Regions from separate parts of the Roseobacter denitrificans OCh 114 genome, predicted to be linked through region 2. Evidence: riboswitches for the same ligand, from Rfam matches in the RefSeq annotation. Region 2 holds a riboswitch; the other holds the start of a gene.
What was found. A riboswitch is a leader RNA that binds a small molecule or an ion and turns the genes downstream of it on or off. The one in region 2 is predicted to bind thiamine pyrophosphate.
Positions count from the first base shown of each region.

Region 1 (4,092 bases), 1.4 Mb from region 2:
TGAATATCGCCCATGTGCCCCCCGCGATGGGCCAGGCGACATAGATCATCCACATGGGCAGACCTGATATTTCGGATTGTTGACGTGCACCAAGCACAAAGAAATCGCGCCCCCACCACAGGAACGACAGCGCCATCACAAGAATGGACAGGTGCACAAACAGTTTTGACGCAAATTCAACGTATCGGTTCTGCGTATGGGGCAATACATCAACGTCGAAATGCGTGCCGTCCCGAACAGCGATCATCGCACCGATCAGGATAATCCATACAAAACAGAAGCGCGCGATCTCTTCCGTCCAGATATAGCGCGGCACCATGCCTGTATAGCGGCTCAGAATCTGCATCGTGACCGGCACGATCAGCGCGGCCATCAACAAGGTGATGAGGATTTTCAGAAGGCGGTAGTAGCCTTCCAGAAACATACGCATAGCGCGTCTCGTTTTTTGCAAGAGAAAGGGTTGGGTTCCGCACCGTGAGGCGCGGAACCCGGGTGGATCAGTTCACCGCTTCGATCGCTTCAAGCACATCCGTGGCGCCGAGTTCCTCGGCGTAGGCCCGCTTGACAGGACCAGCGAGTTCCAGAAGCTTGTCGCGTTCCACGAACTCATGGGTCTGGAGCAAGCCCGCCTTTTCCATCGCCGCGAGCTTTTCACTGTCCTGTCCGCTTTCAATATCGCGGCCCAGCTTGCCACCGGCCTTGCCCGCTTCCATCACACAGGCCTGCTCTTCCGGTGTCAGCCGCTCAAAGGTCGCGTTCGAAAACGCAATCGGACGTACCGTGATCGCATGGCGCGTCAGCGAAATTTCCGGCCCGACTTCATAGAACTTCATCTGTTCGATGCCTGCGGCCTCGTTTTCAGCCGCGTCGATCACGCCGGTCTGGATGGCGTTATACACTTCGCTGTAGGCGATGACCGAGGGGGCCGCCTTGATGGCTTCGAAAATACGGGTCTGGATCGGTGCTCCCATGACGCGCATCGGCAGCCCTTCGAGTTCTTCCATCGTGGTCACGGGCTTGTTTACGATCAGGTTGCGCGTGCCACCGCCCGCATAGCCGATCAGCCGCACATCCGCCTGCGCCAAAACATCCGCGGCAAGGGGCGCGAGCGCATCCTGTTCCATCACCGCATTCCAGTGATCAAGGTCGCGGAACAGGAACGGCATGTCCATTAAGGGTGCCTTTTGCGAAAAGGTCGACATATGCGACGGGCTGACAATGGCGTAATCCACCGCAATGCCCTGGCTCATGTTTTCGAAGTAATCCTTCTCAAGTCCAAGCTCTGAGTTCAGGTGCAGATCAAACGTCAGCGACCCCCCGGAGCATTCACCTGCAACACGCTCGAATTCTCTAAGCGCTTTTGTAAAGGCGTGGTTTTCATCAAACTGCACAGCGCCCACGAGTTCGGTCGCCGAAGTCGTCGTGGCCCCCGACGCCAATGCAATGCATGTTGCTACAGCAAGGTATTTCATAAAATCCTCCCAGTTTTATGGCGGCTCTTCAAACGTCGCCCTATACACTCAGTATGGGTCAAGTCCGACCGATAACGCAACAACTGTTTACTTACTAAACCGGGTGCAATCGGATAAACCTTCCCGTCGGCGGATCGCAAGGCGTCGCCTCAAGCGGCAGGGATGTGCAGATTGGCGCGCGTCCTGCAGCGGGCCGCGTGTCGGCCGCCGAATAAATCGCTTTGGGCCAAATCCGTTTGACGACGCGCGCGAAAACAAATAGCCGTCGCATCACCAGGGGCGCTGAAAAGCTGAGACGTACCCTTTGAACCTGAACCAGATAATGCTGGCGGAGGGAGGTCACATGAGCATTTATGCTACATGGATCACGCCTCTTTTCGCCCGCGAAACGAGGAAAACAGATGGCTCCACACGACCTGCTGACGGCTTTGCGCGACCAGAACCCTTTGGTGCACTGCATAACGAATTACGTGGCGATGAACATCGCCGCGAACGTGGTCCTGGCAGCGGGCGCATCGCCTGCCATGGTGCACGCCCCCGAAGAAATTGCCGAATTTACGCCGATTTGCGGTGCGCTGACGATCAACATCGGAACGATTTCCACCCCCTGGCAGGCCAGCATGATGGCGGCGGCAGCAACAGCGAGCGCGCAAAACATCCCATGGGTTCTGGACCCTGTTGCACATTTCATTTCCGTATATCGAAGAGAAGCGGCCCAGCAACTGCTTGCGCAGCGCCCCACGATCCTGCGCGGCAATGCCTCCGAGATACTGGCGCTGACCGGGGAAACGGGGGCCGGTAAAGGTGCGGACAGCGGGGACAGTGTAGACGCAGCACAAGGCGCGGCGAAAAAGCTGGCGGCACAGTTCGGCACAGTCGTCGCAATCACCGGACCCGTTGATTATCTGACCGACGGCACGCGGGAAGCGCAGGTTTCCGGCGGCTCGTCCCTGATGCCGCAGGTCACGGCTTTGGGCTGTTCACAGACGGCGCTGATGGGCGCATATGCGGCCACAGGCCCGGCCTTTGACGCAGCGCTGGCCGCACTTGCGCATTTCAAGGTAGCAGGCAGCACGGCTGCACAGCGCGCCGACGGGCCGGGCAGTTTCCAGATGCATTTTCTGGACGCGCTTGCCAATACGCAACCTTTTGAACTGGCGCAGGTCATAAGATGACGGGGCTGCTCAAAGACCGTTTGCGGCTTTATCTCGTGACGGACCCGCAGCTTTGCGCCGAGGCCGGTGTTATGAACACGGTTCAGCGTGCCGTGGCCGGAGGGGTGACGATGGTGCAGTTGCGCGACAAACACGCAAAGACCCCAGAGCGCATTGAGCTTGCCATCGCGCTCAAGAATGCCCTGCAGAGCAGCGGCGTGCCACTGGTCATCAACGATGATGTCGTCGCCGCCGTGGCCACAGATGTGGACGGTGCGCATATCGGTCAGGGCGACATTACCCCCGCTGAGGCACGCGCGATGCTTGGCCCCGGCAGAATTCTGGGCCTGTCCTGCGAAACCGCGCAAACCGTGCGCGATGCAGACCCCACGCTGGTGGACTACCTCGGGCTGGGGCCCGTTTTTGGGACGGCAACGAAAGATGACCACGCGCAGCCCATCGGTTTTGACGGGCTGGCGGGTCTGGTCGCGCTGTCGCCCCTGCCCACTGTCGCGATCGGGGGTCTGAAACACGACCATACCAACGCCGTCGCGGCCAGCGGTGCCGATGGCATGGCCGTCGTGTCCGCCATCTGTGGTCAGCCCGATCCACAGGCGGCGGCTGGCGCTTTTCATAGTTTCAAACCGGAGCATAAAGCATGATACCCAACGTCCTCAGTATCGCCGGGTCTGACCCTTCCGGAGGCGCAGGCATTCAGGCCGACATCAAGGCCATTTCCGCCAATGGCGCCTTTGCCATGAACGCCATCACAGCTTTGACCGCACAGAACACGCAAGGCGTGAGCGGCATTCACCTGATCCCGCCCGCCTTTGTGCAGGCCCAGATCAAAGCCATCTTCGACGACATCCGTGTGGATGCGGTGAAGATCGGCATGATCGCCAATGCCGTGATCGCAGCCGCTGTGGCAGATGCGTTGCAGGGCCACGGCGATATTCCCATCGTGCTTGACCCGGTGATGATTGCCAAAGGGGGCGCGGCCTTGTTGGAACCGGAGGCGGTCGATACCCTGCGCTGCGCGCTTTTGCCGATCGCGACCGTGTTGACACCCAACCTGCCCGAAGCGGCACATCTGCTTGGCACCGACATCGCCAAAACACGCGATGACATGGCCAAACAAGGTGCCGCCCTTTGCGCGCTTGGCCCCAAAGCGACGCTGATGAAAGGCGGGCATCTTGAGGGGTCTGAAAGCCCCGATTGCCTTGTGACCGCCGAGACCGTGACATGGTTTGATGCACAGCGCACCGCCACGCAAAACACCCATGGCACCGGCTGTACCCTGTCCTCGGCCCTGGCTGCGCAACTGGCCAAAGGACACCCCCCGGCCAAAGCTGCGTCCGCAGCCAAATCCTATGTCGCACAGGCCATCGCGGCGGCAGACGCCTTGTCTGTCGGGACCGGCCACGGCCCCACGCACCATTTGGCATCGTTTTATTCCCAAAGGACGT
Region 1 covers NC_008209.1:3,471,936-3,476,027, forward strand. The annotation lists gene RD1_RS16595 (TRAP transporter small permease) at 1-430, opposite strand, end outside; gene RD1_RS16600 (TRAP transporter substrate-binding protein) at 498-1,472, opposite strand; TPP riboswitch at 1,738-1,826, shown strand; gene thiM (hydroxyethylthiazole kinase) at 1,874-2,647, shown strand; gene thiE (thiamine phosphate synthase) at 2,644-3,288, shown strand; gene thiD (bifunctional hydroxymethylpyrimidine kinase/phosphomethylpyrimidine kinase) at 3,285-4,092, shown strand, end outside.
Region 1: another riboswitch for thiamine pyrophosphate. It lies ahead of thiM (hydroxyethylthiazole kinase); the one in region 2 lies ahead of thiD (bifunctional hydroxymethylpyrimidine kinase/phosphomethylpyrimidine kinase).

Region 2 (4,092 bases):
ACATGAAGACATTGTCGCCACGCGGCACGATATACAGTGGAAATCGCGGGTGAAGCAGCCGCACGGGGCGCGACAGCGTCGCATCGGGGCAGCGGACCACAAGCATCTCGCCCTTCACGCCGCGCAAATCCGTGAGGGTATCGCGCGCAGCAAACCCGCGGCAGTCGATTACCTGACCGTTGGTATTGCCGCCAAAGCCCACGCCTCTTTGCTCCAGCCGCGCATGCAATCCGGTCAGTGTTGCACGAGGGTCAAGATGTCCCTCATCTGCCAAGAACAGCGCCTTGGAAAAACGTTCCGCCAAAAGCGGCTCGTACTCGGCGATCTGCGTTTTTGTCAGCGATGTCGCGGTCGGCGCACGGCGCGCAAAAGTTGCCAGATCGCTTTGATCGCGATTAAGCGCAACAACGAGCGTGCCCTTGTGATTTACAATCCCGCCTTGGCTTTCCCACCACCCTGCCGCTTTGCGGCCTTGACGCATGATCTCGGGCTCAGCACTCACGCCTTCACAATCGGGCGCCAGCATGCCGCCGGCCCACCAAGAACAGGCATGATCGCCGGGCGCGCCCTTGGGATCAATGAGTGTGACCTGCGCGCCGCGTGACGACAATTCTGCCGCCACTGCCAACCCGCAAACGCCGCCACCCAGAATGGTGAATGGGCCGCTCATTTCCAAAACGCGTGAAAGTGATGAACGGGCCCATGGCCCTGCCCGACGTGCAAGTCATCGGCATGCAAAATCGCTTGATGTAGCCACCTGTGCGCACGCGATACCGCATCGCTCAACGCCATACCCTGCGCGAGACCCGCCGCGATCGCAGAGGAATAGGAACATCCCGTGCCGTGGGTGTTAGGTGTATTCACCCGTGGGGCCGAAAACTCTTGCGTTCCTGTTTGCGAGACAAGATGGTCGGTGCAGGTCTCTCCGTCTGCATGTCCGCCTTTCATCAGAACTGCACCGACGCCATGCTCCAGAAGGGCGGCCGCCTGCGACTGCGTGCTGCCCGCGCCAACCAGTTTCGCCGCTTCAGGCAGGTTAGGTGTCAGCAGGGTCGCGCGTCCGAAAAGTGAAGATTTCAGCGCATTTATCGCATGATCGGCCAGCAGCGTATCACCTGATTTAGCAACCATCACAGGATCAAGCACAACCGGCCCATCATAGCCGGCCAGCGCATCCGCTACGGCTGCGATCAGCGACGGTGTGCCCAGCATCCCGATCTTGATCGCGTCTATATCGATATCATTCAGAACGGCTTTGATCTGCGCAGCGACGACCCCGTCCGGGATAGGATGAATGGCTGTAACGGCTGTGGTGTTCTGTGCGGTAACCGCCGTCACAACGGAGGCGGCATAAACCCCCATAGCCGAAAAAGCCTTGAGGTCGGCCTGAATACCAGCCCCGCCACCAGAGTCGGAACCAGCAATCGTTAACGCCCTTGCTACCATGTCGTAGCCCTCGGTTTAGGGGTCAGGAAGCTGAAGGGAGCAGGACAAAACGGATGCGAGTTCCGCAAGCTGTTCCCTCCGCCGGTCCTAACCGGTTCAGGTTCAATGGGTTTGCAGCTTGTGCATCTCAGCCCGGTTATGGGCACCCCAACAGATATGAGTGCACCTCTAAATTGATCGCGCAGAAGCGTCAAACGGATAAATGACCTCGCGAGGATTGTTCTGAATGTTTACGAAATTGGGCTTCGGAAAAGAAAATTGGTCACGACTATGAATTTTCTACCACGCGACGCCCACCCGCCATGGATATCGCCATTTCCCGCCGACCCGGATGTAAGTCGCGTCCACGTGCCATTTGTCGTTCGGCTTGGGGCGGACGCGCCGGATGCAGGCGGTAAAATCTGCGCCAAATCAATTGACGCAGAGTGGAATGGTTTCCGGCTCACGATGATATGCCGTTCCGCGCAAATGTCTTTGACTGCACTACTCAAAGCAAACCGATGGTATGCCCAGACCGCGTAGGCAATGACCTCACGAAGGGAGCAAAAACCCTTCAGGCGCGGCGGGCGGGATGGAATGTTAACTTGCCACCTGTAGCCGTCTTCGAAACGCTCGCAACTTGGCAATACCGCTCTGGCAGATTACGACAGATGGCAAGACATCACTCATGGCGCCCGTGTAGCTTTGTGAGGCGGCGGGCCAGCCAGCTGTGGGTTTGACCTTAGCACCCTGTCGGAAAGTTATATGCCGGTTCTGAACACGCGGATCACTGCCTTGCAGATAGACAATGCCATCAGGATCGAGGACCGCCGTCATCCTGTCCGCATGCGATTTAAAAATCATCCGCACCGCTATGAACGCGATGCGGCACCAAGTTGGCGTGAGCACAGCCGCCGACACCTCAGATCAACAGTCAAGGAAAGCCGCCACGTCTGTCTGATCTGGCATACGACCCCCGGGCATCGTCACTTTTGCAGCCGCCGCTGCGTTACCAAATTTTGCCGCCGCAACCGCAGTTTCGCCGCGCGCAAGGGCGAGCGTGAAAGCCCCATGCCACACGTCACCCGCGCCCAGAGTATCCACAGCATCCACCTTACAAGGCAAGACCTGCGTCAAGGTTACACCATCATGGCACAAGACCGGGCGCGCCCCGCGGGTAACTGCAACCCAGACACCCAGTTCATGGGCGACATCTGACAGGGCTGCCGCGTCGCAGGCCCCGGCATAATCGCTCAAGCCCTGTTCGGAAAAAATGATGTGGCTCGCCAATGGCAGAGCTTCGTGACACAGGCGCACCGGGCTTTCGGCATCAATCACACCCAATTTTCCGGCCATCCGCGCCGCTCGCAAGATACGAACGGCAGCGCCGGGCCAGCGGGTATCGACCAGGGCGGCATCATGATCAAATTGGATGTCAGGCGTTTCAGGAAACAGTGCTTGCGCGCGGTGGTTGATGATTGTGCGCTCACCGGCATCGCTGACGATCACGGCGGATCGCGCTGTACCCGTGCCCGCTATCGTTTGTAGGTGGTCCGTGCCAATGCCCCGTGCGCAAAGGGTTTCCCGCACATGCGCGCCTAACGCGTCATCGCCGACGCAGCCTTTTAGATCCACACGTCCACCAAGCTTTGCAATCGCAGAGGCTGCCAGCAACGCACCACCGCCGGGCATCATACGCGACATCCGCGCCTGGTGCTTGTTTCCCTCGACTGGGAAACCATCTGTCTCAAATGTAAAATCAACGGTAATCAGACCGGCGCAGAGGATATGGGGCACTGCAAGACCTAAGTGACTATTTTCAACAACAGTCTAACATGTTAGCTTGACAGTCAACGCGCAGCTGGTGAACTTATCAGTATTTACACGGGGGAAAAATGGCCGACATCGGGATTTCAGTGGCACTTTTGACGCCGTTCACTGCTGCCGGTCCAATTGATACTGCTCTTATGGCGCGCCATGCTGCGGATGTGATGGCCGCCGGCGCGCGCGGCGTCACCCTGTTCGGCACCACTGGCGAAGGCGCATCCATTGCGCTATCCGAACGTCCGGCTGTGTTTGGCGCCATGACCAACGCAGGCATCCCGGCAGAGCAGATTTTTGCTGGCATTTGCGCAACATCGACCGGCGACGCCCTAGCGCAAATTGATCAGGCCGCCGCGTATGGAATCAATACATTTCTGCTTCTGCCACCGTTTTACTTTCCCGCGCCCGGCGATGCAGGTCTGCGCGAGTGGCATGCACATGTTTTCGCGCAGGCCGATCCACGGGCCAAGTTCATTCTGTATCATATTCCGCAACTGACCCACGTTCCGTTGTCTTTTGATCTGGTCATCGGGTTGCGCACCGCGCATCCCGACCGGGTGATCGCAATAAAGGACAGCTCTGGTGACTGGGACAACACCGAACGCTTGTTGAAACACGGAAACGTGCCGGTGTTAGTCGGGGATGAACGCCTGTTGCACCGGGCTGTTGCGCTTGGGGCAGCGGGGTCGATCTGCGGTATGTCCAACCTTTACCCCGCCCGGTTGAACACTCTGTTTGCGACAGGACAGGAGGACGCAGCATTGTCGCGCGAGGTGAATGCAGTGGTGGCCGGGCCGGTCGTTCCTGCGCTAAAGACACTGATGGCTGCGCATTCGGGCAATG
Region 2 covers NC_008209.1:717,554-721,645, reverse strand. The annotation lists gene RD1_RS03420 (FAD-dependent oxidoreductase) at 1-670, opposite strand, end outside; gene thiD (bifunctional hydroxymethylpyrimidine kinase/phosphomethylpyrimidine kinase) at 667-1,446, opposite strand; TPP riboswitch at 1,503-1,606, opposite strand; partial or broken gene RD1_RS21240 (hypothetical protein) at 1,789-2,072, opposite strand; gene RD1_RS03410 (PfkB family carbohydrate kinase) at 2,353-3,222, opposite strand; gene RD1_RS03405 (dihydrodipicolinate synthase family protein) at 3,321-4,092, shown strand, end outside.